3 regions of the Cobetia sp. 3AK genome follow, and region 1 is predicted to be linked to each of the others. Evidence: predicted binding sites of a transcription regulator. Region 1 holds the regulator's gene; each other region holds the start of a gene.

Region 1 (10,112 bases):
CTGCTCTCCAAGTCGCTGGAATTGCCCAACATGGGGCTGCTGGTCATCGATGAGGAGCACCGCTTCGGGGTCTCCCAGAAGGAGCGACTCAAGAGCCTGCGTGCCGAAGTGGACATCCTGACCCTGACTGCCACGCCGATTCCGCGCACGCTCAACATGGCGATGAGCGGCATTCGCGACCTGTCCATCATCGCCACGCCACCGGCGCGCCGCCTGTCGGTGAAGACCTTCGTCCAGCAGCGCAACGACGGCGTGATCAAGGAAGCCATCCTGCGTGAGCTGCTGCGCGGCGGACAGGTCTACGTGCTTCACAATGAGGTCAAGACCATCGAGGAAAGCGCGGCACGCATCGCGGAACTGGTGCCGGAGGCCATCGTCGGTGTCGCCCACGGGCAGCTGCCGGAGCGTAGCCTGGAGCGGCGCATGTCGGACTTCTACCACAAGCGCTTCAACGTGCTGGTCTGCTCGACCATCATCGAGACCGGCATCGACGTCCCGAGCGCCAACACCATCATCATCGAACGCGCCGACAAGTTCGGCCTCGCGCAGCTGCACCAGCTGCGTGGGCGCGTCGGGCGCTCGCATCACCAGGCCTACGCCTACCTGCTGACCCCGCACCCCAAGGCCATGACCCGCGATGCGGTCAAGCGTCTGGAGGCAATCAGCGAATCGCATGACCTGGGGGCAGGCTTCACCCTGGCCTCCCATGACATGGAGATCCGTGGCGCGGGCGAGCTGTTGGGTGATGAGCAGTCCGGCCAGATGGAAACCATCGGCTACTCGCTGTACATGGAGATGCTGGATCGCGCCGTGAAGGCCATCAAGGCCGGCAAGACGCCCAACATCGAATCGCCGCTGGATGAGGGCGTGGAAGTCGGACTCAATCTGCCGGCGCTGATTCCGGGTGACTACCTCCACGATGTCCAGCAGCGCCTGATGATGTACAAGCGCATCAGCAACGCCGAGAACGCCAGCGATCTCCGGGAACTGCAGGTCGAGATGATCGACCGCTTCGGCCTGTTGCCGGAGCCGGTCAAGACGCTGTTCCGCCAGACCCGGCTGCGCCAGCGCGCCCAGGCACTGGGCATCGTCAAGCTGGAAGCCGGTGCCGCACGCGGCCGCATCATCTTCGGCGCCCAGACGCCTGTCGATCCCTTGACGCTGGTGACACTCATCCAGCGCCAGCCCGATGTCTACAGGCTGGAAGGTGCCGACACGCTGCGCTTCACCACCGAGATGGAAGACGCCGAGGCGCGCTTCAGCTTCTGCGAATCCCTGCTTGAGCTGCTCAACGCCAAGACCCAGGCGGCCTGACGCCCCCACTCACCTCTGTGCACGTGAAAATGCGCAGAACATGAAAACGGCCTGCATCGCTGATGCAGGCCGTTTTTCTGGCAGTCAGACCGCCTCACCTCCCAGGGACAAACGCCTCACGCATGGCGTGCCAGCAGCGCCGCCAGCAAGCGCTGCACCTGCGGCATGCCTGCCTCGATCACCGACTCCGTTCCGGCCCTCGTCGGCTCCTCCTCCCCGACCCCGGCCGCGTGACTGATCACCAGGCACAGGCTGGCGTACTCCATCTCGAGTTCACGGGCCAGCACGGCCTCGGGCATCCCCGTCATGCCCACCAACGTATTGCCATCGCGCGCCATCAGACGAATCTCGGCCGCGGTTTCCAGTCTCGGCCCCTGCACCACGCCCAGCACTCCGCCTGCCTGGATCACCAGTCCCGCGTCAGACGCCGCCGAATGCAGCTCCTCGCGCCAGACACGGTGATACGGCCAGGCGAATGCCACATGCTGGAACGGCTTGAAACGGCCATCGAAGAACGAGCCCTCGCGCCCCGTCGTGTAATCGATCAACTGATCCGGGACCACCAGCGTGCCCGGCGTCAGCGTCGGGTCGATACCTGACACGCAGTTGACGCCAACGACGTGAGTCGCCCCGGCCTGCTTGAGCGCCCACAGGTTGGCGCGATAATTGATTCGGTGCGGCGGCATCTTGTGGGGTTGACCATGCCGCGCCAGAAACAGGATCGACCTGCCGCCGAGCCGCCCCTGCACCACCCCGCAGGACGCCGCCCCCAAGGGAGTTTCCTGACCACCCCGCTTGAGCACCTCCAGACCCGGCCAATGGCCGAACCCGGTCCCCCCGATGACTGCCAGCATCCCCTGTCTCCTCGCCACCCATGTGCAGGAATCTCTCAAGGGCCGAACGCTTCGGCCCTGAGCGAACGCTACTCCGAGCCAACCGACAACGACAAGCACAATCGTCACGCTCTGCGCCAAGAGACGAGAAAAGGCCCCGAAAACGACACCACCCGCCGCGGTGGCCCGGGCGGGTGGTGATCACATGCAGGCGTGGCTGCGATGGTGAGACAGGACGGCAGCGCGACGAAACCGCCTCGTCTTCAGGAACGTTACAGCCCCTTGGGCGCGTAGATGCCCGGCGCGTTGCGCCAGTAGCCCTTGTAATCCATGCCGAAACCGAACAGGAAGCGGTCCTCGACATCCAGACCACAGAAGTCGGCCTTGAAGCCCGGATAGGCCTTGCGATCGTGCTTCTTGTCCACCAGCACACAGCTGGACACGCTGCGCGCACCCGCTTCACGGCAGTACTCGATGATGGCCGCCAGGGTGCCACCCTCATCGAGGATGTCATCGACGATGACCACGTCACGACCGGCCATCGGCAGTTCCGGATTGACGCGCCAGAACAGCTCGCCGCCGCGCATGGCACCGCGGTAACGCGTCGCGTGCAGATAATCGACTTCCAGCGGGAACTTGAGTCGGGTCAACAGCTGACCTGCGGTAATCAGGCCGCCATTCATCACGCAGTAGAAGATCGGCATGCGATCACCAAGGCTGCGGGTCAACTCCCCGGCCATGCGATCGAGTGCGACCTCCAGCTCTGCCTGGGGAATCAGGCAGTCGGCGTTGTCCATCACGTCTCGCATTTCGGCATGCAGGGCGCTCAGGGAGTCAGGCGTCGGAGTCAGCATCGGGAGTTTCCTGGGTATCACTGGCCTCATCTCCACGTCGGGCGGACGTGGCAGAGGATGTAGCAGCGGAGGATGAAGCAGAACGGCGGGACCCGCTCTGCGCAGCGTGTGACGGCGAGGCTTCAGCGGCCTTGCCGTCCTGTTCGTCTTGCGGTCGGCGCGAGGACGACTCGCGATCAGCATTCGTGTCGCCTTGAGGAGCAGCGCCCTCGAGGGACAGCACGTCAGCGAAGTGCAGGCGCTGCCCCGGCAGGGCCACGCGTGCATCGTGCTCACGGATGATGTCATGGATGCGCAGCAGCACATCCTGCTTGATGGCGTGATACTTCACCCAGTCGGTGGTGCGCGTGAAGACGTACACGAAGAAGTCCAGCGAGTGTTCACCGTAGCTGTTGAAGTTCACGATCTGGGTCCGCGTCTGGTCGATCTCGTCATGCCCTTCCACCATCTCGCGGACCGCGATGATGATGTCATCGACCCGGGTGGCATCTTCGTAACGCAAGCCGATGGTCTCGAAGATGCGCCGGTTGTACATCCGTGACGGATTCTCCACCGCGATGCTGGTGAAGATGGCGTTGGGGATGTAGAGCGGACGCATGTCGAAGGTGCGGATGCGCGTCAGCCGCCAGCCGATGTCCTCGACGGTGCCCTCGATCTCGCGGTCCGGCGAGCGAATCCAGTCACCGACCTTGAACGGGCGGTCGAGATGGATCATCAGGGCACCGAAGAAGTTGGCCAGCAGATCACGCGCGGCGAAGCCCACCGCGATACCGCCGACCCCACCGAAGGCCATCACGCCGGACAGTGACACACCGAGATTCTGCAGGATGGCCAGACCCACCAGCACGATCACGACGGCACGCAGCAGTTTGCTGATCGCCGAGGCCGTGGTGGCATCCATCGCATTGACGTTGGTGCCGGGCGGTGGCGTGGTACGCAGCGACTCGAAGCGCTTGATCATGCGAATCAACGCCCAGGCCAGCGCCAGCAGGGTGATGATCTGGCGCACCGTGCCCAGATAGGCCTCCAGGCTGCCGGGCGCGAACTGATGGGCAAGAATATCCAGCGCGACCAGCGACCCCATGCTGTAGAGCCACAGAGACAGCGGATGGCGCAGCCCATGCAGCAGCGCGTCATCCCACAGGTTGCGACTCTTCTCGGCATGCACGGCCAGGCGACTGAGCAGAATGCGCTCGCTCAGATGCAGCACGACCACGGCCACCAGCACCAGGGCGAGGTTGATCCCCCAGAGTGGCAGACCGAAGGTCTGCTCCACCCAGTTGCGCAGCGGCTCGACCCAGTGATTGATCATCTCTTCGGCAGGCGCCGCCAGCTTGTCGGCAGCCGCCTCGGTGGCGGATTTCTCAGCCATGTGGAGTCCTTGGGTGACGTCTGGAGGAAAAGCCCCTCAAGGCTGGCTCATTCAGCCAAGCCCGATGGCATGGCCACCTGCTCGAGCGGCTGACTGGCCGCCAGCGCCTCGAGACGTGCATGGGTACGCCGCCAGCGAGACAGCCCCGCAAGGCCCTCGAGCGTCGGGCGGGCGCGCCCGTAGCGCAGACGCGCCTGACGCTTGCCGGCATTGCGCTGCTCATCCCCATCGAGGCTGTCGAGCACGGCACGTGCGGCGGCGGGATCATTGCACACCAGCGCCATGTCGCAGCCGGCATCCAGTGCCAGACGAGCGCGCACTTCCGGCTCGCCCTCGGCCACGGCAGCCGCCATGCCCAGGTCATCGGAGAAGATGGCACCCTTGAAACCGAACTCCTCACGCAGCAGTCCCAGCCAGCTTGGCGAGAAGCCGGCGGGGCGCGCATCGAAGTCGGGATAGATGACATGAGCCGGCATCACGCCACCCAGGCGATCCGCCAGCGCCGCGAAGGGCTTGAGATCATGCTCGCGCAGCTCGCGGAAGGGGCGGGGGTCGATCACGCGCTCGCGGTGGGTATCCGCCGCGATGCCACCATGACCGGGATAATGCTTGCCGACCGCTGCCATACCAGCTTCGCGCAGGCCCTCGATGAAGGCGGTCCCGACGGCAATCACGTCCTCGGGAGTCGTCCCGAAACTGCGGTCGCCGATGATGGTGGAACCCGCGACATCGATATCCAATACCGGCGCGAAGGTGATGTCGCAGCCAATGGCGGCCATCTCCATGCCCAGCAACCAGCCGGCGTCACGGGCAAACCCGAGCCCTGACGACTGGGCATCATCACCGCAGCCGTCACAGTCACGTCCCAGGCAGCAATGTGCCAGGGCGCGCATCGGCGGCAGGCGGGTCACGCCTTCGCGCAGCCGTTGCACCCGTCCGCCTTCCTGATCGATGGCGATCAACAGATGTGGATTGACGCGGCGGATCTCACCGCACAGCGCCAGCACCTGCTCGGGAGAAGCACAGTTGCGCGCAAACAGGATGACGCCGCCGACGGCGGGGCGTGCCAGTAGTTCACGTTCGTCAGACGTGAGGGTATGCCCCTCGACGTCGAGCATTACGGAGCCCAATGGCTGTGTCATGACATCCTTCCTGTCCATGGCCTGCTGGCCGTGTCATGCGCTGCAAGGCATGGCACGCACGGCAGGGTTTCATGTCGTTACGGGGCTCGGCAGCCTGGAAGACAAGCCTCAGGACAGGCGGCCGGCGCGAGGAAAGGCGCAATTCTAGCCGACTGAGCGCGACTCGAACAGTCGCGAGCACCAGCCGCCAGGCAACGCAGCGTCAGGCGTGCAACAGCACTGGCGTTCCGGCCGGCGCATGCCGGTAAAGGCACAGCAGATCCTCATCGCGCAGACGAATGCACCCATGGGAGGCCGGGGTGCCCATCGGCTCGCTGGACGGCGTGCCATGGAAGTAGATGTAGCGCCGCAGGCTGTCGACGCGCTGTCCCGCCGCGTTGCGGCCACGGTTGATGCCGGGCTCACGACCGCTGAGCCACAGGATACGCGTCAGGATCCAGTCGCGTTCGGGGTGCTCGGCGGCCAGTCGAGGCGTGAACACCTCTCCCGTGAAGCGCCGCCCACGATAGACGGCACCACGCGGATTGCCCTCCCCGATCGCGGCGCGAACCACATGCCAGCCGGTCGGCGTGCAACCGCTGCCATCGAGCTCGCCGATACCGTTGAGGCCGCTGGAGATCGCACAGGCATGCACCAGCGTGTCAGGGTCAGCCGCGGGGGGCGGCGCATCACGACTGCCACTGGGCGCGTCATTGCGTATCTCGAGACGCTGGCGGGTGAGATCCACGCAGACCCAGCAAGCCATCAGCTGGCCGCCTGGGTGACCGCTTCACCATCTCCGAGCGAGGCCGGCAGCGGAGCCGCCATCGCCGCCACCACCACCGGACGCATGTGCTGGATCAGCTCGCGCACACTGGTGTGATGGCCGTATTCGGCCTCTTCGATATCGCGCAGTGCGTCCAGTCCCGAGAAGGTGAAGATCACGCTGCCGAGCATGAAGTGCAGACGCCAGAAGCGCTCGTTGTCTGGCAGGTCCGGCGTCGCAAGCTTCAGGAGCTCGGCGAAGCGGCTGAAGACCGTGCCGTAATGCTCGCGAATGTAGCGGCGCATGTGGCCCTGCCCCTGGGTATAGGCAAGCCCGAGCAGGCGCATGAAGGTACGCAGGCTGTTGCGCTCGGCCGGCACCTCAAGCACCGTGCGCGCCATCACTTCCAGCAGCGTTTCCAGCGGCACCTGACGACCGGCATGCTGCTGCTCGACACTGTCGAGTGCCGCATGGAAACGCTCGCTGAAGGGGTCGAGATAGCGGGCGAACACTGCCTGGATCAATGACTTCTTTGAGCCGAAGTGATAATTGACCGCCGCCAGGTTGACCTTGGCCTTGCTGGTGATATTGCGCAGCGAGGTTTCGGCGAAGCCTCGCTCGGCGAACAGGACCTCGGCGGTATCGAGGATACGGGTAACGGTATCGGTCTGGGCCATGGGCGGATGCCTTGTCAGGTGATCAATCACGAGGGGGCACGGGAGTCCTTGTCCCCCCGGACAACGGCAAGGCCGTGGCCCGGGGGGCGACTCTTCTCATGCAGGTCAATCAAACGACATGTCGGTCTTCACGCACCGCGTGTCAGGCAGCGACTCCGAGGCGGAGGCTGCCACGAGCCGTATCCCGAGCACAGGACAGACGCACAGGACACACAGGGCCTGTGTACCGGTAGCCGGATGCGCCCGACGAACATTCGTTTGAAACAAGATAATTCTAGCTGTCCATGCCATGACTGGCAATTGCTGGTTGTTTCAAACACTCGACAGCCAAGACCGGCAGGACGCGCATTCACGCGGGACATTCGGGGACGGGATGGTCATGGGGCGTCCCGGACACCCGCTGTCTCGCGTCAGCATGTCGATGTCGACGAAGATGCCGGCAACGTTGCTGCCAAAGCACCCACGATGCCTTGCATGACCGCCATGACTGGATACAATGACAGTTGTATGGATGCACACCCCGTGCCGTCAGCTCAGATGCCGCCCAGGCCAAAGGCAATGCCCATGACTCAGCCGCTTACTCCGCGCCAGCAGGATGTCTTCGATTTCATCATCAAGACCATCAAGTCCTCAGGCTATCCGCCAACGCGTGCCGAAATCGCCCAGGCACTGGGCTTTCGCTCACCGAATGCCGCGGAAGAGCATCTGCGTGCCCTGAAGCGCAAGGGAGCCATCGAGATGGTGCCGGGCACCTCGCGGGGCATCCGCGTGCCGTCTCTGGCAGAGGCGGAAGAGGATAGCGAGCAGGGCCTGCCGGTCATCGGGGAAGTGGCCGCTGGCAGCCCTATCCTGGCCAGCCAGCATATCGATCGCCATTGCCCGCTGCCCAGTGACTACTTCTCGCCTGCCGCCGACTATCTGCTGCGCGTGCGCGGGGTCTCGATGAAGGATGTCGGCATTCTGGAAGGTGACCTGCTGGCCGTGCACCGCACGAGCAGCGTGCGTGACGGACAGATCGTGGTGGCGCGTCTGGGAGATGAAGTGACGGTGAAGCGCTTCCGTCGCGATGGCCATTACGTATGGCTGGAAGCCGAGAACGAGGACTTCGCTCCCATCAAGGTGGATCTGCGCACGGACAGCCTGGAAATCGAGGGCCTCGGCGTGGGCGTGATCCGCGATGGCGGCCTGCACTGATCTCAAGGCTCGCAGGCAGTCTGACCTCACAGCGCTGACGCGCAGATGACGATTGTCGCCATCAGGGCATCCACGAAAAAACCCGCCGATTGGCGGGTTTTTTCGTGACAGGCAGACATGCGGGAAGTGCTCAGTGCACCATGCCTTCCGACTGCTCGTCTTCATCATCCTCGCCATCCCACAGGCGGGTGCGGGTGATGGCGTGGTCGATCATCTCACGCGCGACCTCGAAGCGATTGTCACGCAGCAGATCGGCAGCTTCATCGGAGATGCGGATACTGAGAAGTGGCTCACCTTCACTCTCGGCGGCACGCAGGATCACTTCCCCATCTTCCATTTGCACGATTTCAAGTACGGCGGGATCGGACACGTCATTCCTCCTGCACGGCATCCTGAGGATACCGGCGTCGTTGTGATCGTCAGCTTGACGGCGGGCAGGCCCTGCGACTTGCAGTCACTGGCGACAATGCAGAAAAAAGTACGACCACAGCCAGAGCCATGGTCGTACCGGAGAATGCAGGGCTTGCCACAATGCCGCCAGTCTAGCACCCGTCATGCCAGGGCGTCACCTGAATGACAGGTGCGTGACATGCCAGCGCCTTCGGGTCAGGCAAGGCGCGACGCTACCACTCCACATTCGACTCGCGAAGGTGTGACAGCAACGCCTTCATGGCGCTGACTGCCGTGGCGAGACGCTCTGCCAGAGGCGCATTGGCCGCCGCGGCGATGATGAGACCATCGCCACGCGCCTGGCCTTCCTCACGCCGGGCAGCACCGCCCTCTTCATGCAGACGCGTGATATCGGCCACCAGCTGGCTCAACCAACTGTCCGGCTGCGCCTGCAGGCTTCGCAACTGCTCGATTTCCGCCACGGGAGTCGGCGGTGTGGCCAGCCGCTCGCGCCAGCCGACCTCAGGCCAGCGTGCCGACGCGGCGCACTCCTCGATCAACGAGGCCAATGCCAGCTCCATCAACGCCAGCGCCCCTTCCTCACCGGCCATGCGCCGTGCGACGGCATGCTCATCACGCGTCGCGACGGCCGTCTGCTCCAGCAGCAACTCGGCCTGATACAGCAGTTGATTGGTGCGGCCACGCTGGCTCATCAGCTCTTGGCTCCCTTGCGCTTGTCCTCGACGACCCAACGGCCGTTGTCGAAGGTCGCCTTCCACCCCGTCGCCTTGCCATCCTCGTCCGTCATCACGAACTGCTCCTTGGCCTTGCGCGAGAAACGAATCTGCGTCGGGCGGCCATCGGGGTCTTTCTCCGGCGCCTTGAGGATGAAGTGATACTTCTCCGGCAGCTCGTCGGCATGCGCCTTGAGCTCGCTGACCAGCGGCGGACGCGTCTCGCGATTCTTGGGGAACTGACTGGCGGCAAGGAACAGGCCACTGGCGCCATCACGCAGCACGTAGTGATCCTCGACCTTCACGCAGGCAAGTTCCGGCATGGGGATCGGGTCCATCTTCGGCGGCGCGACCTCCCCGGACTTGAGCAGCTTGCGGGTGTTCTTGCAATCCTCGTTGGTGCAGCCGAAGTACTTGCCGAAACGCCCGGTCTTGAGCTGCATGTCGGCACCGCACTTGTCGCACTCGATCACCGGTCCATCGTAGCCCTTGATGCGGAACTGACCCTGCTCGACTTCATGTCCCACGCAGTCCGGGCTGTTGCCGCAGACGTGCAGCTTGCGCTGCTCGTCGATCAGATAGCTGTCCATGGCCGTGGCGCAGATCGGACAACGGCGCTTGGCACGCAGTGCATCGGTCTCGGCATTCTCATCCGCGTCAGCGGCGACCGCCTCATCCCCCGGCAACAGGTCGATGGTGGTCTTGCAGCGCTCCTTGGGCGGAAGGTTGTAACCGGAGCACCCCAGGAAGACGCCGGTGGAGGCGGTACGGATCTGCATCTCGCGACCACAGGTCGGGCAGGCGATATCGGTCGGCACCGGCTGATTCGGGCGCATGCCCTCTTCTGACTGGGCGTG
Region 2 (10,112 bases), on a different contig from region 1:
GGGCGATGATAGAGCACCCCCATCGAGAACACGGTGTCGAAGGCGGCCATCTTCGCGGGGACGTCCTCGATGCCCACCGGCAGGAAGTGCAGGTTGCGCCCCTGGGGGTGATCCGCGCCGATGAAGTGACGCACGGCATGGAACTGGCAGTAGAAGCGCGGGGAAGGGTCGATCACCAGCGTGAAGGCGGCACCAGCGCCGACCATGCGCCAGCCGTGGTAACCATTGCCGCCCCCGACATCCAGCACGCGACGGTGAGTGAGATCCGACAGATGCGGCGCGAGGCGCTGCCACTTCCAGTCGGAGCGCCATTCGGTATCGATATGGATCTCGTCGAGCTGATAGGGGCCCTTGCGCCACGGCATCATGGCGCGCAGCAGATTCTCGCTCTGGCGTTGCTGCCCCGTGCTCAGGCCTGTCGGAAAGCATGCACCGACACGGTCGGCATCCAGCTGCACCTCGCGCTCGTCAGGTAGCGTCGGCAGCTTCTCCAGTGCCCCATGCCAGGCCTTGAGGTCAGCATGGCGCTTGCGGTCCAGACCCTTGGCCAGTTGCTCGGGCAGGGCGCCCAGCCAGCGGGCGAAGCCGTCACCGACGGCGCCTGGCTCACAGGCAAGCTCGGTGAAGGCGCGGTAAAGATCACGATCGTAGGGGGAAATGCTCATGCGCTGGGTCGGGTCCGTGCAGGCGTAGCGGTCATTCGGCGGCTTTGAAAGCGACCATCGAGGCAAAGTTCAGGTATTGCAGCCAGGTGTGGCTGCGCGCGAAGCCGGCGCGTGCCAGGCGCGCATGGTGAGTGGCGAGACTGTCGGGCTTCATCACGTCCTCCAGCGCTTCGCGTTTCTGCGAGATCTCGAGGTCGGAGTAGCCGTTGGCGCGCTTGAAGTCGTGATAGCGCTCGATCAACCAGGCGTTCTCGACCGGGTCGTCGCTGATGATCTTCTCGGACAGGATCAACACGCCGCCGGGCTCCAGCGCCGCAAACAGCTTGTCGATCACGGCGTCGCGGTCCTGCGGCGGCAGAAACTGCAGGGTGAAGTTGACCACGATCATCCCGGCAGGCTGGTACTCCAGGGTGCGGATATCGGCTTCACTGACGTTGATGCGATGGTCCGGGAAGGCGTCGGCGAGCTCGCGGCTGGCGCGCTCGACCATCGGCCGGGACAGATCGACGGCTTCGATCTCGATGTCCTGGGCCGCCATCTCACGTGCCAGTGCCATGCTGGCAGCCCCCAGCGAGCAGCCCAGATCATAGACGCGTGCGCCAGGGCGCAGGTGAGCGCGGGCCATCAGCCCCAGCATGGCGATGATCTGACCGTACCCCGGCACCGAACGGCGCAGCATGTCCGGGAAGCAGCTGACGACCTGTTCGTCGAAGGAGAAGCTGGCAACACGGTCAAGGGGTGTCGTAAATATCGCGTCACGGTAAGATGCATCACTCATGGATCAAGGCTTCATCGGGCAGAGGGCCTGGGCGACATGCCATTGGCCGGGGAGCGGCTGGGCTGAGTGCCCTGCTGGGCCCGCCATTCTACGCATTCGAGGTGCCTGACGCACCCGCCGCGGCTTGCCGATGATGCCTCCATCAACCGATTTCTGACCGGGCCACGCAGGGCCGGTCGCGACACTTCAAGGAGAGAGGTGGCCATGTCCACTCCATCGTCTGCACGTTCTGCCCGCCGTAACAGTCAGGCCTGGCAGGCCCTCGCGCGTCATCATCAGGAGCAGATGGCCGATGTGCACCTGAAGGACCTGTTCGCCGAGGATGCGGCGCAAGGGCGCGATCGAGTGACGACCTTCACCCGTTCTGCCGCGGGCCTGCGCCTGGATCTCTCCAAGCAGCGTCTCAAGCAGGAGACCCTGGAGCTGCTGCTGGAGCTGGCGCGGGAAACCGGTGTCGAGCAGGGCATCAAGCGTCTGCTGGCCGGTGAGCACGTCAATCGCTCGGAAGATCGCCCGGCCCTGCACGCGGCCCTGCGTCTGCCACGCTCAGCAAGTCTCGAGGTGGATGGCGAGGATGTGGTACCTGCCATCCACGAGAGCCTCGAGCGGCTCGCCGAGATGGTCGAGACCTTCCATAGCGGGCAGTGGCGTGGCGCCACCGGCAAGCCGATCACCGATGTGGTCAATCTGGGGGTCGGTGGCTCGGACCTGGGGCCGCTGATGGTCTCGAGCGCGCTGAGCGATTGCCGTCCCAAGGGCGTCCATGAGGTCGGCGTGCACTTCGCCTCGACCATGGATGGCTCACAGCTGGCGGACTACCTGCAGTCCTTCAGTCCGGAAACCACCTTGTTCATCCTGTCGTCCAAGTCGTTCTCCACCATCGACACGCTCTCCAATGCGCGCACCGCGCGTGACTGGCTGAAGTCGCGCCTTGACCCGCAAGGCCGTCTGGAAGGACTGATCAATCGCCAGCACTTCATCGGTGCATCCGCCAAGCCGGAGAAGATGAGCGAGTGGGGCATCGCGCCGGAACATCAGCTGCTGTTCTGGGACTGGGTCGGCGGGCGCTACTCGCTGTGGGGCACCATCGGACTGCCCATCGCGCTCAATGTCGGCATGGACAACTTCCGTCGCCTGCTGGCGGGGGCGCATGAGCTGGATGAACATTTCCGCACCGCACCGCTGGAAGACAATCTGCCGGTATTGCTGGCGCTGGCGGGTATCTGGAACAACAACTTCCTCGATATTCGCGCCCACTCCATCCTGCCCTACGACGGCCGCCTGGAATACTTCGCCAGCTACCTCGAGCAGCTGGAAATGGAATCCAACGGCAAGTCGGTCACCAACGATGGCGAGATGGTCGATTACTCCACCTGCCCGGTGCTGTGGGGCCAGCTGGGCCCGAACGCCCAGCATGCCTTCTATCAGCTGCTGCATCAGGGTACCCAGGCAGTGGAATGTGACTTCATCGCGCCGATGCGTCGCTATGACCATGTCGAGGACGCCGAGACCCGTGCCCACCTCAAGGCGCAGCACCGTCTGACACTGGCCAACTGCTTTGCCCAGTCGCGCGTGCTGATGCTGGGCGATGACGCGATACCGGGTGACGAGGCCCAGCCGAATCACAAGCGTTATCGTGGCAATCAGCCCTCGACCACCTTGCTGCTGGAAGCGCTGACGCCGGAAACCCTGGGGGCCCTGATCGCGCTCTACGAGCAGAAGGTCTTCGTCCAGGCCACCATCTGGGACATCAATCCGTTCGATCAGTGGGGCGTGGAGCTGGGCAAGCAGATCGCCACCGCCACGGAAGCGACCATGACCACGGGAGAAGGCTTCGAGCAGCTGGACGCTTCCAGTCGTGCCTTGATCGAGTCCGTGTGGGCCGCCCAGGGGCAGGACCCGCGCTGACGGGGGATCACGCAGGAGATCATCCTCTGTTGATTTATACAGTATTCTCGCTATCCTATATGGGAATCAATCGTTTACACTAGACACCTTGCCGCGAACCGAGCGTGAGCCGTTCGGTTCGCGCGTGTCGGGAGCGCTGATGAGCCGTCCCCATTACCCTGCGCAGGCAGGCGTTGTCGTTCCTCCGGTCAGGGGCGTGTTGTACCTGCATGGTTTCAACTCGGCCAGTTGCTCGCCCAAGGCGCAGTTGATGAAGCGTGCGGCCGCCGAATTCGGTCTGCCCTGCGTCGCGCCTGACATCCCACCGCAGCCCGCTGCCGGGCAGGCGTTGGTGGAGGAGGCCTACCAGGCGCTCTGCGCGCAGTTGGATCTCGACCCGGCTGACCCTGCCTGTGACGACGCCATCGTGGTGATCGGCAGCTCCATGGGTGGCTTTCTGAGCACCTGGCTTGCCGCGCGTGAGGCTGCGCGACTCGATGGACCCCAGGGCTGCGAGCAGAGCGTATGGCGTCAGGGGCCGCGCACGGTATTGATCAACCCAGCCGTGCGCCCGGTCAGGCTCGTCACGGCATGGCTGGGGTCGACCCACGCCAACCCCTATACCGGCGAGTCCTTCACCGTCACCGAAGCATTCGGGCCGGCGCTGGCCGCACTGGAAGCGATCCCCGTCACGCCGCAGCGCACCCTCGTGCTGCTTGCCACGGCGGACGAGACATTGGACGTCAACGATGCCGCAAGCCTCTATCAGGATTGCCGGCTGATCCTCACGCCGGGAGGGGATCATGGATTTGCCAGACTGGCGGAGTACCTGCCTGCCATCATGGCGCATGCCGGCCATCGTCTGGCCCCGTCGCTTGCGACATCCTTCCACGTCGCACCCTGCTAACGTGTCGAGGACGGTTGGGCGTGCGGGCCGGACAGGAAGATGAATCCGTCATCGGATCGTTCGGCCAGCGGCGACTCTCTTCAGAAAATCAGGCAGAGGCATCGCCATCCGTGATGCGTCTGCCGGACGTCAACACCAAGGACACAAGGCTGCGATGAGTCAGTACAGCGCCAGTTCCATCGAGGTTCTCTCCGGCCTCGAACCGGTCCGCAAGCGGCCCGGCATGTATACCGATACCACTCGGCCCAACCACCTGGTCCAGGAAGTCATCGACAACTCCGTCGATGAGGCGCTGGCGGGTCACGCGAAGGAAGTACGCGTGAAGCTGCTGGAAGACGGCGGTATCGAGGTGGCGGATGATGGTCGTGGCATGCCCACTGACATCCACCCCGAGCATGGTGTGACCGGGATCGAGCTGATCCTCACCAAGCTGCACGCGGGGGGCAAGTTCTCCCAGGACAGCTATCGCTTCTCGGGCGGCCTGCACGGCGTGGGGGTCTCGGTGGTCAACGCCCTGTCGACACGCCTTGAGGTGGAAGTCTGCCGTGAGGGTCTGCGTCAGCGCATTGCCTTCGAGAATGGCGAGAAGGTCGAGGAGCTGAGTCAGATCGGTACCGTCGGCAAGCGCAATACCGGCACTCTGGTGCGTTTCTGGCCGGACGAGAGCTACTTCGACAGTCCGCGTCTGGCGATGGCGCGCCTGCGTCACCTGCTGCGCGCCAAGGCGGTATTGTGCCCGGGGCTCAAGGTCGTGCTGACCGAGACGGATGGCAGCGAGACGGCCTGGCATTACGAGGATGGCCTGCGCGACTATCTGCTCGGCGCCACCGATGGTTTCGAGCGACTGCCGGAATCGCCGTTCGTCGGTCATTTCGAGGATGAGGAGCATGGCGTCGACTGGGCCATCCAGTGGCTGCCGGAAGGCGGCGAGCTGGTGCAGGAGCCCTACGTCAATCTGATCCCCACGCCGCTGGGCGGCACCCACGTCAATGGCCTGCGTTCCGGCCTGCTCGAGGCACTCAAGGAATTCTGTGACTACCGCAGTCTGCTGCCGCGTGGCGTCAAGCTGAGTGCGGATGACCTGTGGGAGCGCGCCGCCTTCGTGCTGTCGGTGAAGATGCTCGATCCACAGTTCGCCGGTCAGACCAAGGAGCGCCTGTCCTCGCGCAGTGTCGCGGCCTTCGTCTCCGGCGTGGTCAAGGACGCCTTCTCGCTGTGGCTCAATCATCATGTCGACCAGGCCGAGGCGCTGGCGGAACTGGTGATCTCGGCGGCCCAGCGCCGTCTGAAGAGCGCCAAGAAGGTCGCGCGCAAGAAGGTGACCTCCGGGCCTGCGCTACCGGGCAAGCTCTCGGATTGTTCAAGCTCCGACCCTGCCGACAGTGAGCTGTTTCTGGTCGAGGGGGACTCGGCCGGCGGCAGCGCCAAGCAGGGTCGCAACCGCGAGACCCAGGCGATCCTGCCGCTGCGCGGCAAGATCCTCAATACCTGGGAAGTCGAGTCGCATGACATCTACTCCTCCCAGGAAGTCCACGACATCGCGGTCGCCATCGGGCTGGACCCGGGCTCGGATGATCTCACCAAGCTGCGCTACCACAAGGTCTGCATCCTGGCGGATGCCGACTCCGATGGCCTGCACATCGCCACGCTGCTGTGCGCGCTGTTCGTGCGGCACTTCCCGGCGCTGGTGGATGCCGGGCGCGTCTTCGTCGCCATGCCGCCGCTGTATCGCATCGACCTGGGCAAGGAAGTCCATTACGCCCTGGACGAGAGCGAGAAGGCGCACATCCTCAAGCAGCTCGAGAGCAAGCGTGGCACGCCCAACGTGCAGCGCTTCAAGGGGCTGGGTGAGATGAACCCGCTGCAGCTGCGCGAGACCACCATGGCACCGGACACTCGCCGCCTGGTGCAGCTGACGCGCAGTGCGGATGACGGCACCCACGAGATGCTCGACATGCTGCTGGCCAAGAAGCGCGCCAGTGATCGCAAGAGCTGGCTCGAGGACTACGGCAACATGGCTGACATCGAGGTCTGATCATCGGTTGAGCTTTCACAGCCATTTGAACTTCGAAAGCCAACTGGGCTTCGAGAGCAGTTGAACTTCGAAAGCCAGACAAGCTGCGCGACAGCATTCTTTCGGGAGCGCCAGAGTCTTGCGCTCCCCGGTTTTACGCTCGTAATCAAGGTCAAGTGCCCATGAGCATGGATATCCAGGTCGCGGAGGGTGACGTCGAACGTCTGGCCCTGCGTGACTACACCGAAAAGGCGTACCTCGACTACTCGATGTACGTGATTCTCGACCGCGCCCTGCCGCATGTCGGTGATGGCATGAAGCCGGTACAGCGCCGCATCGTCTACGCCATGCGCGAGCTGTCCCTGACGGCCAACGCCAAGTACAAGAAGTCGGCGCGTACCGTTGGCGATGTGCTGGGCAAGTTCCACCCGCATGGTGACAGCGCCTGTTACGAGGCCATGGTGCTGATGGCGCAGCCGTTCAGCTATCGCTATCCGCTGGTGGATGGGCAGGGCAACTGGGGTAGCCAGGATGACCCCAAGTCCTTCGCGGCCATGCGTTACACCGAATCGCGTCTGTCGAAATATTCCGAGGTGCTGCTGTCCGAGCTCTCCCAGGGCACCGTCGACTGGGTGCCCAACTTCGATGGCACCATGAACGAGCCCAAGGTGCTGCCGGCGCGTCTGCCCAATGTGCTGCTCAACGGCACCACCGGCATCGCGGTGGGCATGGCGACCGACATTCCGCCGCACAACGTGCATGAAGTCGTGGCCGCCACACGCCACCTGCTGCGCAACCCGGACTCCGACAGCGATCAGCTGATGGACTTCCTGCCGGCACCGGATTTCCCCACCGAGGCGGAGATCATCACGCCGCGCACCGACCTCGCCAAGCTCTATCGCACCGGTCGTGGCAGCGTGAAGATGCGCGCCCGCTATGTGCTGGAAGAAGGCGATATCGTGATCACGGCGCTGCCGTATCAGGTCTCCGGCGCCAAGGTGATCGAGCAGATCGCCGCCCAGATGCAGGCCAAGAAGCTGCCGATGGTCGCGGACCTGCGCGATGAGTCCGACCACGAGAACCCGACGCGCCTGCTGATTCAGCCGCGCTCCAATCGGGTCGATATCGAAGGCCTGATGGCGCACCTGTTCGCCACCACGGATCTCGAGAAGAACGCGCGCGTCAACATGAACGTCATCGACCTCAAGGGTCGCCCGCGCGTGATGGCGCTGCACGAGATGCTGGCCGAGTGGCTGCGTTATCGTCGTGCCACCGTGCGTCGCCGTCTCGAGCATCGTCTGGCCAAGGTCGAGGATCGTCTGCATATCCTCGAGGGGCTGCTGACGGCTTACCTGAATCTCGACGAGGTGATTCGCATCATCCGCGAGGAGGAAGACCCCAAGGCCAGCCTGATCGAGACCTTCCAGCTTTCCGAGCGTCAGGCCGAGGCGATCCTCGAGCTGCGTCTGCGTCACTTGGCACGCCTCGAAGAGATGAAGCTGCGGGGCGAGCAGGACGAGCTCAAGCGCGAGCGCAAGCACCTCAAGCATCTGCTGGGCAATGACGAGGCCCTGACGGACCTGATCGACAGTGAGCTTGAGCAGGCTGCCACTGACTTCGGCGATGCACGTCGCTCGCCGCTGGTCGAACGCGGCGAGGCCAAGGCGCTGTCGGAAGTCGAGCTGATGGGTGCCGACCCGATCACCGTCGCGCTGTCCGAGAAGGGCTGGATCCGTGCCGCCAAGGGACATGATATCGACCCCGAAGGCCTGTCCTACAAGGCCGGCGATCGCTTCCATCTGGCGGCGCGCGGCAAGACCAATCAGCCGCTGGTGCTGCTGGATGACACCGGGCGCGCCTACACCCTGGCCGCGCACAATCTGCCCAGTGCGCGCGGGCAGGGCGAGCCGATCACCGGGCGCATGAATCCGGCGGCGGGGGCTTCGATGGTCGGGCTGCTGCTCGACGCACCCTCGGCGCGCTATCTGCTGGCCTCCGATGGTGGCTATGGCTTCGTGACCACGCTCGAGCAGCTGACCGGCAAGAACAAGTCCGGCAAGGCGGCGCTGACCTTGCCGCGCGGCTGTGCGGTACTGCCGCCGGTGGCGATCCCCGAGGTGCCTGAGACGGCGCAGGGGGATGCCGCGCCGCCGGAAGTGGCGGTGGTGTCCAACGAAGGGCGTCTGCTGGTCTTCCCGCTCGCCGAGTTGCCGGAAATGTCCAAGGGCAAGGGCAACAAGATGCTGTCGATTCCGGGCGAACGCGCCGCCAATCGTGAGGAATTCGTGCGCTCGCTGGTGGTCGTGCCTGCCGGGGCCACGCTGGTGGTGCACGCCGGCAAGCGCAAGACGCTGCTCAAGGGGGCGGATCTTGACTACTATCGTGGCGAGCGTGGCCGACGCGGCAGCAAGTTGCCCAAGGGCTTCCAGAAGGTCGATCGTCTGGCCGTAGACAGTTGATGATGCCAGTGGCGAGCTGCCCTGGAGGTAACCTCTTGATGATTCATTGCTCAGGAACGATTTTCCGATGACACAACGTATCTTGATCCGCGCCACCGGTGCGGCTCGTCCGGGACAGCTGGCAGGGCTCGGTCAGGCGCTGGCCCGCAGTGGCGCACGTCTGCTGGATATCAATCAGAGCGTGACCTTCGGGCTTGTGTCGCTGGAAGCGCTGGTGGCACTGGAGGCGCAGTCCGAACTGGAAGCGGCGCTGAGTGCTGCCGGGGAACAGCTGGGACTGGATGTGCAGGCCGTGCAGGTCGGCGCCGAGGAATATGCACGCTGGAGCCATCAGCTGGAGCGCCCGCGCTGGATTCTGACGCTGCTGGCGCCGCGGCTGCCGGCGGGCATTCTCGCCGAGGTCGGCGGCCTGACGGCGGAATTCGGTATCACCGTCGAGCTCATGCATCGCCTGTCGGGGCGTGAACCGCTGGATGGCGAGTCACCGGCCGAAGGCGCCTGTGTCGAGTGCTGGCTGCGCCTGCCGGAGCACGAGACCGACATCAATGCGCTGCGCGAGAAGGCGCTGGCGCTGGGCGCGCTGCATGGTGTCGATATCGCGATCCAGGAAGACGATATCTGGCGTCGTCATCGCCGCCTGATCTGCTTCGACATGGATTCGACCCTGATCAAGACCGAGGTGATCGATGAGCTGGCGCGTCGTCATGGGGTCGGCGAGGAAGTCTCGCAAGTCACCGAGCGTGCCATGCGCGGTGAGCTGGACTTCCAGGAAAGCTTCCGTGAGCGAATGAGCAAGCTCAAGGGGCTGGACGAGTCGGTGCTGGCGGAGATCGCCGCCAACCTGCCGCTGATGGATGGGGTCGAGCGTCTGATGGCCAATCTCAAGGCGCTGGGCTATCGCACCGCGATTCTCTCCGGTGGCTTCACCTACTTTGCGCGTCACCTCCAGCAGCTGCTGGGCTTCGATGAGATCCACGCCAACGAGCTGGTGATCGTCGATGGCAAGGTGACCGGTGAGGTGCGTGAACCGATCGTCGATGCCGAGCGCAAGGCACTGCTGCTGCGCGAGATCGCCGAGCGTCACGGCCTGCGCATGGAGCAGACCATCGCTGTCGGGGATGGTGCCAACGACCTCAAGATGCTTGCTGAAGCAGGGCTGGGCATCGCCTTCCGCGCCAAGCCGCTGGTACGTGAACAGGCGCGTCAGTCGATCTCGACGCTGGGGCTTGATGCCGTGCTCTATCTGATGGGCTACCGCCAGCAGGACCTCAAGCACTGAGTCTGCAGTGAGTGCCTGACGTTGCCTTATCGAAAACGCCCTCACCGCGGTTGCGGTGGGGGCGTTTTCGATGCTCGGGGCGGATGGGACGGGGTCTAGTCCCAAAGCAGCAGGGTGGTTTTG
Region 3 (10,112 bases), on a different contig from region 1:
ACATCACACGCCGTGGCTTGAGGCGATGGATGACTCGCTGGAAGCCTATCTGGCCCAGCCGGCCGAGGCGCCATCCGACGAGGAGTCAGCTGCTCAGGCGACGACCACGCCGCTGGCCTCCTGACGCTTTCTGGTCATCTGACGCTCTTGTGAGAAGGAGCTGCGCGGACGACTTGCCAGGCACCAGGCGGAGGGGCTCCCTCCGCCTTTTCATGGCCAGAAACATCAACAAAAACTCATATAGACTCGCATTCATGCAACGCATGTCTTTCGCTGGCGATTGAACGCCTCATTTTCCCGACACCTCACAAGGACGCCCGATCACCATGCGCATCACGCTCTATTTCCTGATCTCGACCCTGTGCGAAATCGGCTGGGCCACGGGCCTGAAGGTCGCCGACAGTCCACTGGAATGGGCACTGACGGTGCTGCTGGTCATCATCAGCCTGAGTCTGGTCACCCAGATCGCCAGGACACTGCCCGCCAGCACCACCTACGCCATCTTCGTCGGCCTGGGCACGCTGGGGACGGTGGTGACTGACCTGCTGTTCTTCGATCTCGAGTTCCAGTGGTCCACGCTGGGCTTCGTGGTGCTGATGCTGATCGGCATCATCGTGCTCAAGACGGCCCCCGGCGCGCCTGCCGACAAGCAACCTCGCGCGAGTGCCACACCACAGACCACCGTCAGTGAATGAGCAGGAGGGATGACATGGATTGGGTCTATCTGATCGCCGCCGGCTGCTGTGAAGTCGTCGGCGTCACCGGTTTCAATCAATACGCCAACCACCGCCGCCGACGGGGTGTGCTGCTGGTCGCGCTGGGCTTCAGCGCCTCCTTGAGCCTGCTGTATCTGGCCATGGACACCATCAGCCTGGGCATCGCCTATGCCGTATTCTCCGGCATCGGCACCGTGGTCAGCGCCATCATCGGGGTGCTGTTCTGGCGGGAGCATTTCTCGTTTCGCCGCATGGCCTGCATCGGCCTCATCGTGCTGTCGATCGTCGGCCTCAACCTGACAGGCGGACATTGATCATTGCCATTCGTGCAATGACCAATTGCCGTCAGGTGCCTTTTTCTGTCGTCGGCAGTGCACTAGCCTCTCGGGCAACATTCGTGATCATGCCATTCAGGAGTCTTGCCATGAGCCTGTCCTTCTACGCCGTCAGTCACGAACGCGGCTTCTCTCCCACGCCCCTGCCCATCTGGACCGACAACGGTGACGTGTCTGACCTCTTCGAGACCGAGGCGACACCAGAGGTGGTCCGTCAGGAGGTCGAGGGTGTCCCGGGCGCCTTCCAGCTGCTCAATGTGCTGACGCCTGCCGAGGCCGACAACTTCGTCGCCACCCTGGAGGCAATGGGCTTCGAGGAGGATGCGCCCGTCTCCCTGCCGCGTTCGGTACGCCACAACCACAACGTCAACTGGGTCGTCAGTGACGCCATCGATCAGGTCATCTGGGCGCGCTCGGCGCCGCTGGTGACCGAGCAGATCCAAGGCGAGGGCGCAAAAGGCATCAATGCGCGCTTTCGTGTCTATCGCTACGAGACCGGTGACTTCTTCAAGCCGCATACTGATGGTGCCTGGCCGGGCAGTCGCGTCATCAATGGCGAGATCGTCCAGGACGCCTATCCGGGCCTGATGAGCCAGTACACCTTCCTCATCTTCCTGAGCGATGGCTATACCGGCGGGCGCACCGAGTTTCTGGTCAGCCGTCGCGACCCCGAAAGGCCTGCCCAGTCACGGGACGACATCCAGACAGTCTCGGTCGCAACGCCCAAGGGTGGCGTACTGTGCTTCCCGCATGGCTCGCATCCGCAGCACTGCGTGCATGCCGGCGAGCCGATCCGCGACGGTGCCAAGTACATCATCCGCAGCGATATCCTCTATTGATGGCTGCCTGATGAGAACCTGCTAGCGACCGGCCAGCCGCTCGCGGCGGGCGAGCAGGAAGTCGACCCAGGCACGCACGCGCGGATTGTGCTGATTCTCGCGCGCGAAGACGACATGGATGCCAGTGTCGAAATCCGACGACGTGACCTGATGGTCCTCCAGCACCGCCACGAGGCGTCCCTGGTCCAGTTCTTCACGGATGGCCCAGAGCGGTTGCACCACGACACCAGCTCCCTCGAGGGCTGCCTGGGTCAGAATGTCGGCGTTGTTGGTGCGCAACGCGCGTGCTCGCGCCGAGATGCGGTGCTCCCGCTCACCCTGCACCAGCCGCCAGTGATGATTGGCGGTGGTATAGCTGAAGGTCAGCAGGCGGTGCCGCTCCAGGTCCTCAGGCTGACGAATGGGCGGCTGGGCACTGAGATAGGACGGCGCCGCGGCCAGCACGAAACGCTGGTCACTGATGTGCCGTGCGATCAGACTCGAGTCTTCCAGATGGCCGATGCGGATGGCGACATCGAACTGCTCCTCGATCAGATCCACACGCTGATCACTGCTGACGATATCCAGCGCCACCTCGGGGTAGCACTGCATGAATTCACTCACCAGCGGCGCAAGATAGAGGCGCGAATATCGCCACGGCACCGAGATGCGCAGCGGCCCCGCGACTCGCTCACTCAGCGTCTCGAGCTCATCCGTCAATTGAGCCACCTCGCCCAGGATGGCACGGAAACGGATCACGGCTCGCTCACCGGCAGGCGAAAGCCGCACATGGCGCGTGGTGCGCACCAGCAACGGCTCGCCCAGCTGTCGCTCCAGATGATTGACGTGACGCGTCGCCGTGGAGCTGGCGATCTCCAGCTCACGCGCAGCCGCATTGAAGCTCTGATGCTCCGCCACCTTGAGGAAGGTGCGCAGTCGTTGGGTCAGTTCGTTCATGGCTCTCCACAGTGAATCCGCCTTTCACGTAGACACCGGACCTTGCGCCCGATGGCATTCGCCGATGCCGAGCATAACACCCTCGCCATCCGGGCTTCGCAGCGGCCACTTTCACTTGAGGCGGCTTTGCATATTAGCGGTTGCCTAACGCTTGCCTGCCACGGATACTGTATATAAATACAGCCATGACAGGAGAGCTTTCCATGACCGCATCTGCCCCCCTTGCCACTCACGAGACGTTGGCTCGCCCTCATCCCGCTCCTGCGCCATGTGAGCTGCCATACCCCCACATCACGGGGCGTGCGGGAATTTCCGGCTTTCCGTCACCGGCCGAGGATTACGCTGGCCGGACGCTGGATCTCAACGAGCGGCTGATCAAGCGTCCGGCAGCGACCTTCTTCATGACGGTGGCAGGTGACAGCATGGAAGGCTTCGGCATCTACGAGAATGACACCCTGGTCGTGGATCGCTCCATCGATGCCCGCCCCGGACATATCGTGGTGGCGCTGGTCGAGGGCGAGGTGGTGGTCAAGCGCTACGAACTGATCGGCCAGCGGCCGTATCTGTGCTCCGGCAATGCCCTGTATCCACCGGTGGCCATCGTCGATCTCGAGTGTCAGGTCTGGGGGGTGGTGCGCTCCGTCATCCACGAATACGCGGTATGAGCGCGCCGATGATCGGGCTGGTCGACTGCAACAACTTCTACGCCAGCTGTGAGCGAGTCTTTGATCCGCGCCTGGAAGGCCGCCCCGTGGGGGTGATGTCCAACAATGACGGCTGCGTGATCGCGCGCTCTCAGGAACTCAAGGCGCTGGGCATCGAGATGGGGACCCCGGCCTTCCAGCTGCAATCCCTGGTACGCGAGGGACGCATCCACCTGCTCTCCTCGAACTATGAGCTGTATGGCGACATGTCGGCGCGCGTGCGCGACGTGCTGGAGGAATACAGCGCGGGGGTCGAACCCTACTCCATCGACGAGATGTTCGTGCGCTTCGATGGCTTTGACCGCAACGCGATGCTGGCGCTGAGTCGTACCCTGCACCGCAATGTGCGCAAGTTCACCGGCATCCCGGTATGTGTCGGCGTAGCCCCCACTCGCACCCTGGCCAAGCTGGCCAACCGTACCGCCAAGAAGCGGCCGGAATTCGGCGGCGTCTGCGTGCTGGAACCTGCCGAAGTCGGCACCCAGCGCCTGCTGGAAGACACACCGCTGGGCGATGTCTGGGGCGTGGGCCATCGCCTGGTCGAACGGCTGGCACTGCAAGGGCTGCATACCGCCTGGGACCTGCGCTGTGCGGACCCGCGCGCCATCGGTCAGCGCTATTCCGTCGTGCTGGAGCGCACCGTGCGCGAGTTGCAAGGCACGCCCTGCTTCGAGATGAACGACCCCGATGATGCCCGTCAGCGCATCATGACCTCACGCTCCTTCGGCCGCATGACCGATGACATGAATGAGCTCAAGGATGCCATTCGCCAGCACGCTCAGCGCGGCGCCGAGAAGCTGCGCCATCAGGGCAGCCAGACACGTGCCGTGCTGGTCTTCCTCAAGAGCAACCGCCACCGCCCGGATCTCCCGCAATACTCGCCCAGCACCATCATCGAACTCCCCGAACCGACCAGCGACAGCCGCGAGATACTCGCCGCCGCCCATCAGGCGCTCGAGCGTATCTATCTGCGCGGCTATCGCTTCATGAAGGCAGGCGTGATGCTGCTGGACCTCATCGACCAGCCCCGAGAGCAGCTCTCGTTGCTCGACAGCGAGGCCGATATCGCCAGACGAGAACGCAACCAGCAGCTGATGGCGACACTGGATGCGATGAATCAGAAGATGGGCCGTGGCACCGTGCGTCTGGGCGTCGCGCGCCCGGATGCCGCCTGGCAGCTGCGCTGCGCGCATCGCAGCTCACGCTATACCACCCGCTGGCAGGAGCTGAAACGACTGGGGAGCCCCCCTCGGCTCCCTACAACGCCAGGCGCGACGCAAGAAACTCGACAAAGGCACTGATACGGGGCGAGAGCGTGCTGTTGCGGTAGTACACCGCCTGGATAAGCTCACGCGGATTGGGCGACTGGACCTGCCCCGGCAGCACTTCCACCAGAGCGCCCGACGCCAGGTCATCGGCGAGCATGAAGCGGGAGATCAGCGCGATGCCGTGGCCGGCCAGGCATAGCTGGCGCATGACTTCACCGCTGGAAGTGGAAAGGTGCGGCGTCGTTTCCAGCTCCCGGGGCGCACCCTTGAGTGGCCAGCGATTCAGGCGACTGGGCGGCAGGAATCCCAGCAGGCGATGCGACGCCAGCGCCGCGACGCTCGTCGGCGTGCCATGCCTTGCCAGATAAGCGGGGCTGGCGACCAGGTGCAGGGTCGAGCGCCCCAGTACCTTGGCGTGCAGGGTCGAATCCTCGAGTTCGCCGATGCGAATGGCGACATCGGTGCGCTGCTCCAGCAGATTAATGATGTCGTCACCCGCCGAAAGCTCCAGGGAAATGCCGGGATAGCGACGTTCGAACTCTCCCACCAGCGGCACCAGCTGATGCAGGACGAAAGGACTGGCGGCATCGACCCGCAGACGGCCGCTGGGTTGATCACGCTGCTGACGCAAGACGTCTTCGGCCTCGCTCAACTGCTGCAGCCCTTCCCTGATGCGCTCGACGAAAGCACGCCCCTCGTCCGTCAGGGCGACACTGCGGGTGGTACGAGTCAACAACGGTGTCTCAAGCTCGCTTTCCAGCCGCTGGATGGCCCGCGACACCTTGGCCACGGGCACATCCCGCTGCTTGGCGGCAGCACTGAACCCTCCGCTGTCGACCACCGCCAGCAACCATTCAAGGTCTTGTGAGCGACTGCGCATGATGAAACTTCTCCCAGAAGACGATGGCCCTTGTCAGACCTTGATGACCCCTTGTTCGGCCCGTATCTTTGCAGAAATCGCAATGATCGGCACCTGTCAGGCACTTCTTGCACCACAATCACGCACCGCTTCCAAGCGATCACGCCATGGCCTTCCGTGCTCAGTTCCTGCCTCGCCGACTCTCCCCGGGGCGCAGCATGCGCACCCGCGCCTTGGGAGTACGGCGTGGCAGCATCGGCGGTTCGGGGGGCTGGTCGATCTTCATCGAGGCCTCGAGCTTGCTGAGCCCCACTGAGCCCCCCAGGGTGGTGGCGAATTCGGCGTCACCCTGCTCGCGCTGATTGTCTGAGGGCGTGCCCGACGTGCGGGGTTCACCACTCGCTGACAGGTCCGGTGGCGGGATGATGACCCAGGCGAAGGTCGGCAGCGTCAGATTCCAGTAGATAGCCGGAAGTCGAATCATCAATACCATCACGATGGCCGCGCCTGTCGCCCAGGCAAGCGGCATCTCGAGCTCGAGCAGCGCGATATAGAGAATCCCGCCCGCAAGCGACGCCGAGGCGTAGATTTCCTGACGCAGCACCATCGGCACGCGGCGCGCCAGTACATCCCGGATCATGCCGCCTGCCACGCCACTCATGGTGCCCATCACCACGACAACGATGCCCTCTACCCCCATCATGCGGGCCTTGTGAGCGCCCAGCACGGTGAACAGCGCAAGGCCGAAGGCATCCGTCACGGGCAGAAAGACCCGCGTCAGACGGTGAATGTAGTGAAAGCCCAATGTCGCCACGCCCACCGTGAGCAGGATCACCCAGAGATAGACCGGCTGCTCGACCCAGAACACCGGTCTGATGCCCAGCACAAGATCACGCAGGGTGCCGCCGCCGATACCGGTCACGGCGCCGAGCACCAGCATGCCGATCGGGTCCATCCGCGAACGACAGGCCACGACGACACCTGTCAGCGCGAAGATCATCACACCGGCCAGATCCAGCCAGGTTATCCAGTTCATACCCATAGCATCCTCAGACGACGAAACTGTCATTCATGCGCCACACGCGAGCGTGATGGCCGTTCATTCAGCGGCCAGTCCGCGACGCGCCGTCACGCTGGGCGCCTCACCGAAACGCTGTTGATAGGCACGAGAAAAGTGCGCCAGATGGGTGAATCCCGTGGCAAAGGCCGCCTGGGAGACACTGACCCGACTGTCGGCGAGCACCCGCTGTGCATGATCCAGACGCATGCCGAGATAGCATTGCTTGGGGGTCTCGCCGAATTGCGCCACGAACAGGCGCGTCAGCTGGCGCTGTGACTGCCCCGCGAGCCGGCAGACCACCGGAATGGGCAGGGCCTGGGCAAGATTGGCCTCCATCACCGCCAGCGCCCGCACGACACTGCGCGGCAACGACGAATCGCGCGGAGTCGGGCTCTCCACATTCACGGCCGTGCGCTGGTGCATGATCTGACGTCCCACGGCATCGGCCAGCGAAGGGCCATAGAGCCGCTCGATCCAGGCCAGCATCATGTCGATGCTGGCCGCCCCGCCGGAGCCGGTCAGACGCTCACCCTGCCATTCATAAGGGGCCGAGCTGACGTCCAGCTCAGGAAACTCCTGCTGAAAGGCCGGCACGCTTTCCCAGTGCAACGCCACCGGATGCCCCGCCAGCACACCGGCCCGCGCCAGAATGAAGGGGGCGGTATCCAGTCCCCCCAGCCAGGCACCATGGGCCGCCAGCCAACGCAGCACGGCACGCGACTCACTGTCAACACTCGCTTCTGGCTCATAGGACGACACCACCATCAGGCGCATCCGGGCCATGGACGCCGAGGCCTGTTCACACACCGCTTCCGGTGCCTGCCGGGGCTCCCCCGTCATCAGCTGATCGAGGCGACCATCGACATCGATACGGACCCCATTGCTGGCCACCACCGCCTCACCATCCGCTGACAACAGCCGCCAGGCGAACAGATCCCGCCCGAAGCGATTGGCGACCCTCAAGGGCTCGAGCAGGCAGAACAGCGTCAACATCGAGAAGCGCGGTACCAGCCAGACATTCAGCGTATTCTCGGCGGCGCCGGGCGCCAGCACGGGTGGTGAGTCCGGCCGCGGGTAGGGATGCGCGCCAGTGCTCAAGGGCTTCATGTCCAGCGCGGTCGGGGTATCAGGCATATGGCGATTTTCATCAATTCTTCGGCGGTTTTCATCAAACGATAATGACATTGGGGCAAAGAGACCAGTGACCCGTGCAGAATCGCGGCTTTCGATCGTCCGTCACCTGCCATCATCGCATCGCGTTTGATGACATAACGCATCACTCAAGCCACGCGAGTGATTCCATATGGCATCAGAACATCGACCTTGGGCGTAGCGACCTTAGGCGAAAACTCAATAAAAACCCAATGAATTCAGCGGCTTGTAAAGAGCAAGAAACTGGCATGCCATTTGCTATCCATCATGACAGGAGACGCCAACCAGCGCCCTTCCCCATGTCATCCAGGACAGGATATCGCCATGAGCATCGCCAGCTTCAAATCCGCCCACCGCCTGATAACGGGCCAACAGGCCTCATCACGCCTCAGTGAAGAAATCCTTCGCCTGGGCATGCGCTGCCCGATGGTGGTCACCGACCCCGGTGTGCTGGGGTCGGGTACCCTCAAGCCGATCACGGATCAGCTCGATGTACTGAAGGCCAATGGCCAGCTGACCCATTACCGCATCTTCAGCGAGGTCAGTGCCGAGCCGGAAGTGCACATCGTGGAGGACTGCATGAGCGTCTACCTCGAGGCGCAGTGCGATGGCCTGATCGCGCTGGGCGGCGGCAGCGCCATGGACATCGCCAAATGCGTGGCGGTGTACGCCACCCATGACGGCGATCTGGAAAGCCTGTTCGGGGAAGACAAGGCCCGTGTGCGTGGTGCACCGCTGATCGCGATGCCGACCACGGCAGGCACCGGCTCCGAAGTCACCAACATCGGCATTCTGTCTGACACCGAAGCACGCATGAAGAAAGGTATCGTGAATGACTACCTGCTGCCGGACGTCGCCATCGTCGCCCCGGAGCTGACGGTCAGCTGTCCCCGCCATGTCACTGCCGCCAGCGGCGTCGATGCTCTGGTGCATGCCATCGAGGCCTACCTGTCCAACTTCGCCACGCCCATCACCGATGCGCTGGCCATCAAGGCCATGCGCCTGATCATCAAGGCATTGCCCAAGGCCTATGCCAATCCCGGCAATCTCGAGGCGCGTGAAGCCATGGCCACGGGGAGTCTGCTGGCAGGCATGGCCTTCGGCAATGCGGGGGTCGGGGCGGTCCACGCCCTGGCCTACCCGCTGGGCGGGCGCTACCACCTGCCCCATGGCGTGACCAACGCCCTGCTGCTGCCGCATGTGATGCGCTGGAATGCGCTGGCCTGCGTCGAACGCTTCCGGGATATCGCAGAGGCACTGGATACTGCGCATCATGCACTCAAGGATGAGGCCGCGGCCGAACTGGTCGTCGAGCGCCTGCACCAGCTGTGCCGAGACGTGGACATCCCCAGTGGCCTGCGCCATTTCGACATTTCCGAAAAGGATATTCCGTCGCTTGCGGCAGATGCCGTCAAGGTGGAACGCCTGCTGCGCAACAATCCGCGCCAACTGACCCAGCACGACATCGAGTGCATCTATCGCGCCGCCTGGTGAAGCCCGCCAGGCATGAGCACTGCCCCTTCTCGTGAACACCATCTCCACCCCAGGTGAAGATGAATAACGATAACAACAGGAACGCCATCATGAGCCACTGGAAAACCCGCCAACCCGGAGAGGAAAGCCCCTACTACGCCCTGGGGCCTTTCAAGATTCGCCTGCCCTTCCTGCACTACCGATTCGAGCTGCCCGACTATCTGCAGGGACTTCTGATGTGCGCGGTGGATCTCGCCGCCATCCCGCTGATGACGGAGCTGCTGGGCATGCCGTTTGAAGCCGCCCTGGCCATCGTGATGCTCAACGGGCTGCTGTATCTCGTTCACCATCTGCTGGGCGACCCGGTCATTCCCGGCTGGATCACGCCGGCCATCCCTCTGCTGATGGCCTATGTGGCCACCTTCCCCGAGGGCGAGACGCGGGTGCATGCCCTGATCGCCTTCCAGCTGATGCTCGGGATACTGGCCATCGTGCTCGGACGAACGGGGCTGGCCAGCAAGGTGGTCAACCTGATTCCCTCGGCCATCAAGGCCGGCATCATCATGGGGGCAGGCCTGGCCGCGATCAGCGTGGTCTTCAAGGAAGGCGGACGCTTCGATACCTATCCCATCACCATCAGCATCGCCGTGGGTCTGGCGTTCTACATCATCTTCTCGCGCCACTTCGCAAGGCTGAAGACCTCGAATCCGTTCTGGGGCAACCTGGGCAAGCTGGGGATCTTCCCGATCATCCTGCTGGCGATCATCGTC

What was found. Region 1 encodes LexA, which represses DNA repair genes until DNA is damaged. Its sites were predicted from a motif close to TACTGTNTANNTANACAGTA; they were not measured.
Region 2: a site for LexA is predicted at 3,376-3,395, ahead of QD228_RS14130 (YqiA/YcfP family alpha/beta fold hydrolase). Genes of this name have one in related genera too.
Region 3: a site for LexA is predicted at 2,992-3,011, ahead of umuD (translesion error-prone DNA polymerase V autoproteolytic subunit). Genes of this name have one in related genera too.

The regions. Positions count from the first base shown of each region.
Region 1 covers NZ_JARWKR010000001.1:284,150-294,261, forward strand. Annotated here, with positions in the region: gene mfd (transcription-repair coupling factor) at 1-1,314, shown strand, start outside; gene QD228_RS01220 (S-methyl-5'-thioinosine phosphorylase) at 1,431-2,168, opposite strand; gene QD228_RS01225 (hypoxanthine-guanine phosphoribosyltransferase) at 2,420-3,001, opposite strand; gene QD228_RS01230 (mechanosensitive ion channel family protein) at 2,982-4,373, opposite strand; gene nagZ (beta-N-acetylhexosaminidase) at 4,421-5,515, opposite strand; gene QD228_RS01240 (L,D-transpeptidase) at 5,718-6,260, opposite strand; gene QD228_RS01245 (TetR/AcrR family transcriptional regulator) at 6,260-6,937, opposite strand; gene lexA (transcriptional repressor LexA) at 7,502-8,131, shown strand; gene QD228_RS01255 (hypothetical protein) at 8,262-8,501, opposite strand; gene QD228_RS01260 (DUF6586 family protein) at 8,755-9,234, opposite strand; gene topA (type I DNA topoisomerase) at 9,234-10,112, opposite strand, start outside.
Region 2 covers NZ_JARWKR010000010.1:86,957-97,068, forward strand. Annotated here, with positions in the region: gene cmoB (tRNA 5-methoxyuridine(34)/uridine 5-oxyacetic acid(34) synthase CmoB) at 1-665, opposite strand, end outside; gene cmoA (carboxy-S-adenosyl-L-methionine synthase CmoA) at 697-1,443, opposite strand; gene pgi (glucose-6-phosphate isomerase) at 1,648-3,351, shown strand; gene QD228_RS14130 (YqiA/YcfP family alpha/beta fold hydrolase) at 3,491-4,237, shown strand; gene parE (DNA topoisomerase IV subunit B) at 4,392-6,272, shown strand; gene parC (DNA topoisomerase IV subunit A) at 6,434-8,710, shown strand; gene serB (phosphoserine phosphatase SerB) at 8,778-9,989, shown strand.
Region 3 covers NZ_JARWKR010000005.1:239,553-249,664, reverse strand. Annotated here, with positions in the region: gene QD228_RS09280 (NAD(P)/FAD-dependent oxidoreductase) at 1-124, shown strand, start outside; gene QD228_RS09275 (SMR family transporter) at 327-695, shown strand; gene QD228_RS09270 (multidrug efflux SMR transporter) at 710-1,030, shown strand; gene QD228_RS09265 (2OG-Fe(II) oxygenase) at 1,141-1,890, shown strand; gene QD228_RS09260 (LysR family transcriptional regulator) at 1,912-2,826, opposite strand; gene umuD (translesion error-prone DNA polymerase V autoproteolytic subunit) at 3,030-3,491, shown strand; gene QD228_RS09250 (Y-family DNA polymerase) at 3,500-4,831, shown strand; gene QD228_RS09245 (LysR substrate-binding domain-containing protein) at 4,788-5,678, opposite strand; gene QD228_RS09240 (trimeric intracellular cation channel family protein) at 5,839-6,693, opposite strand; gene QD228_RS09235 (helix-turn-helix domain-containing protein) at 6,757-7,851, opposite strand; gene QD228_RS09230 (iron-containing alcohol dehydrogenase) at 8,194-9,363, shown strand; gene QD228_RS09225 (hypothetical protein) at 9,453-10,112, shown strand, end outside.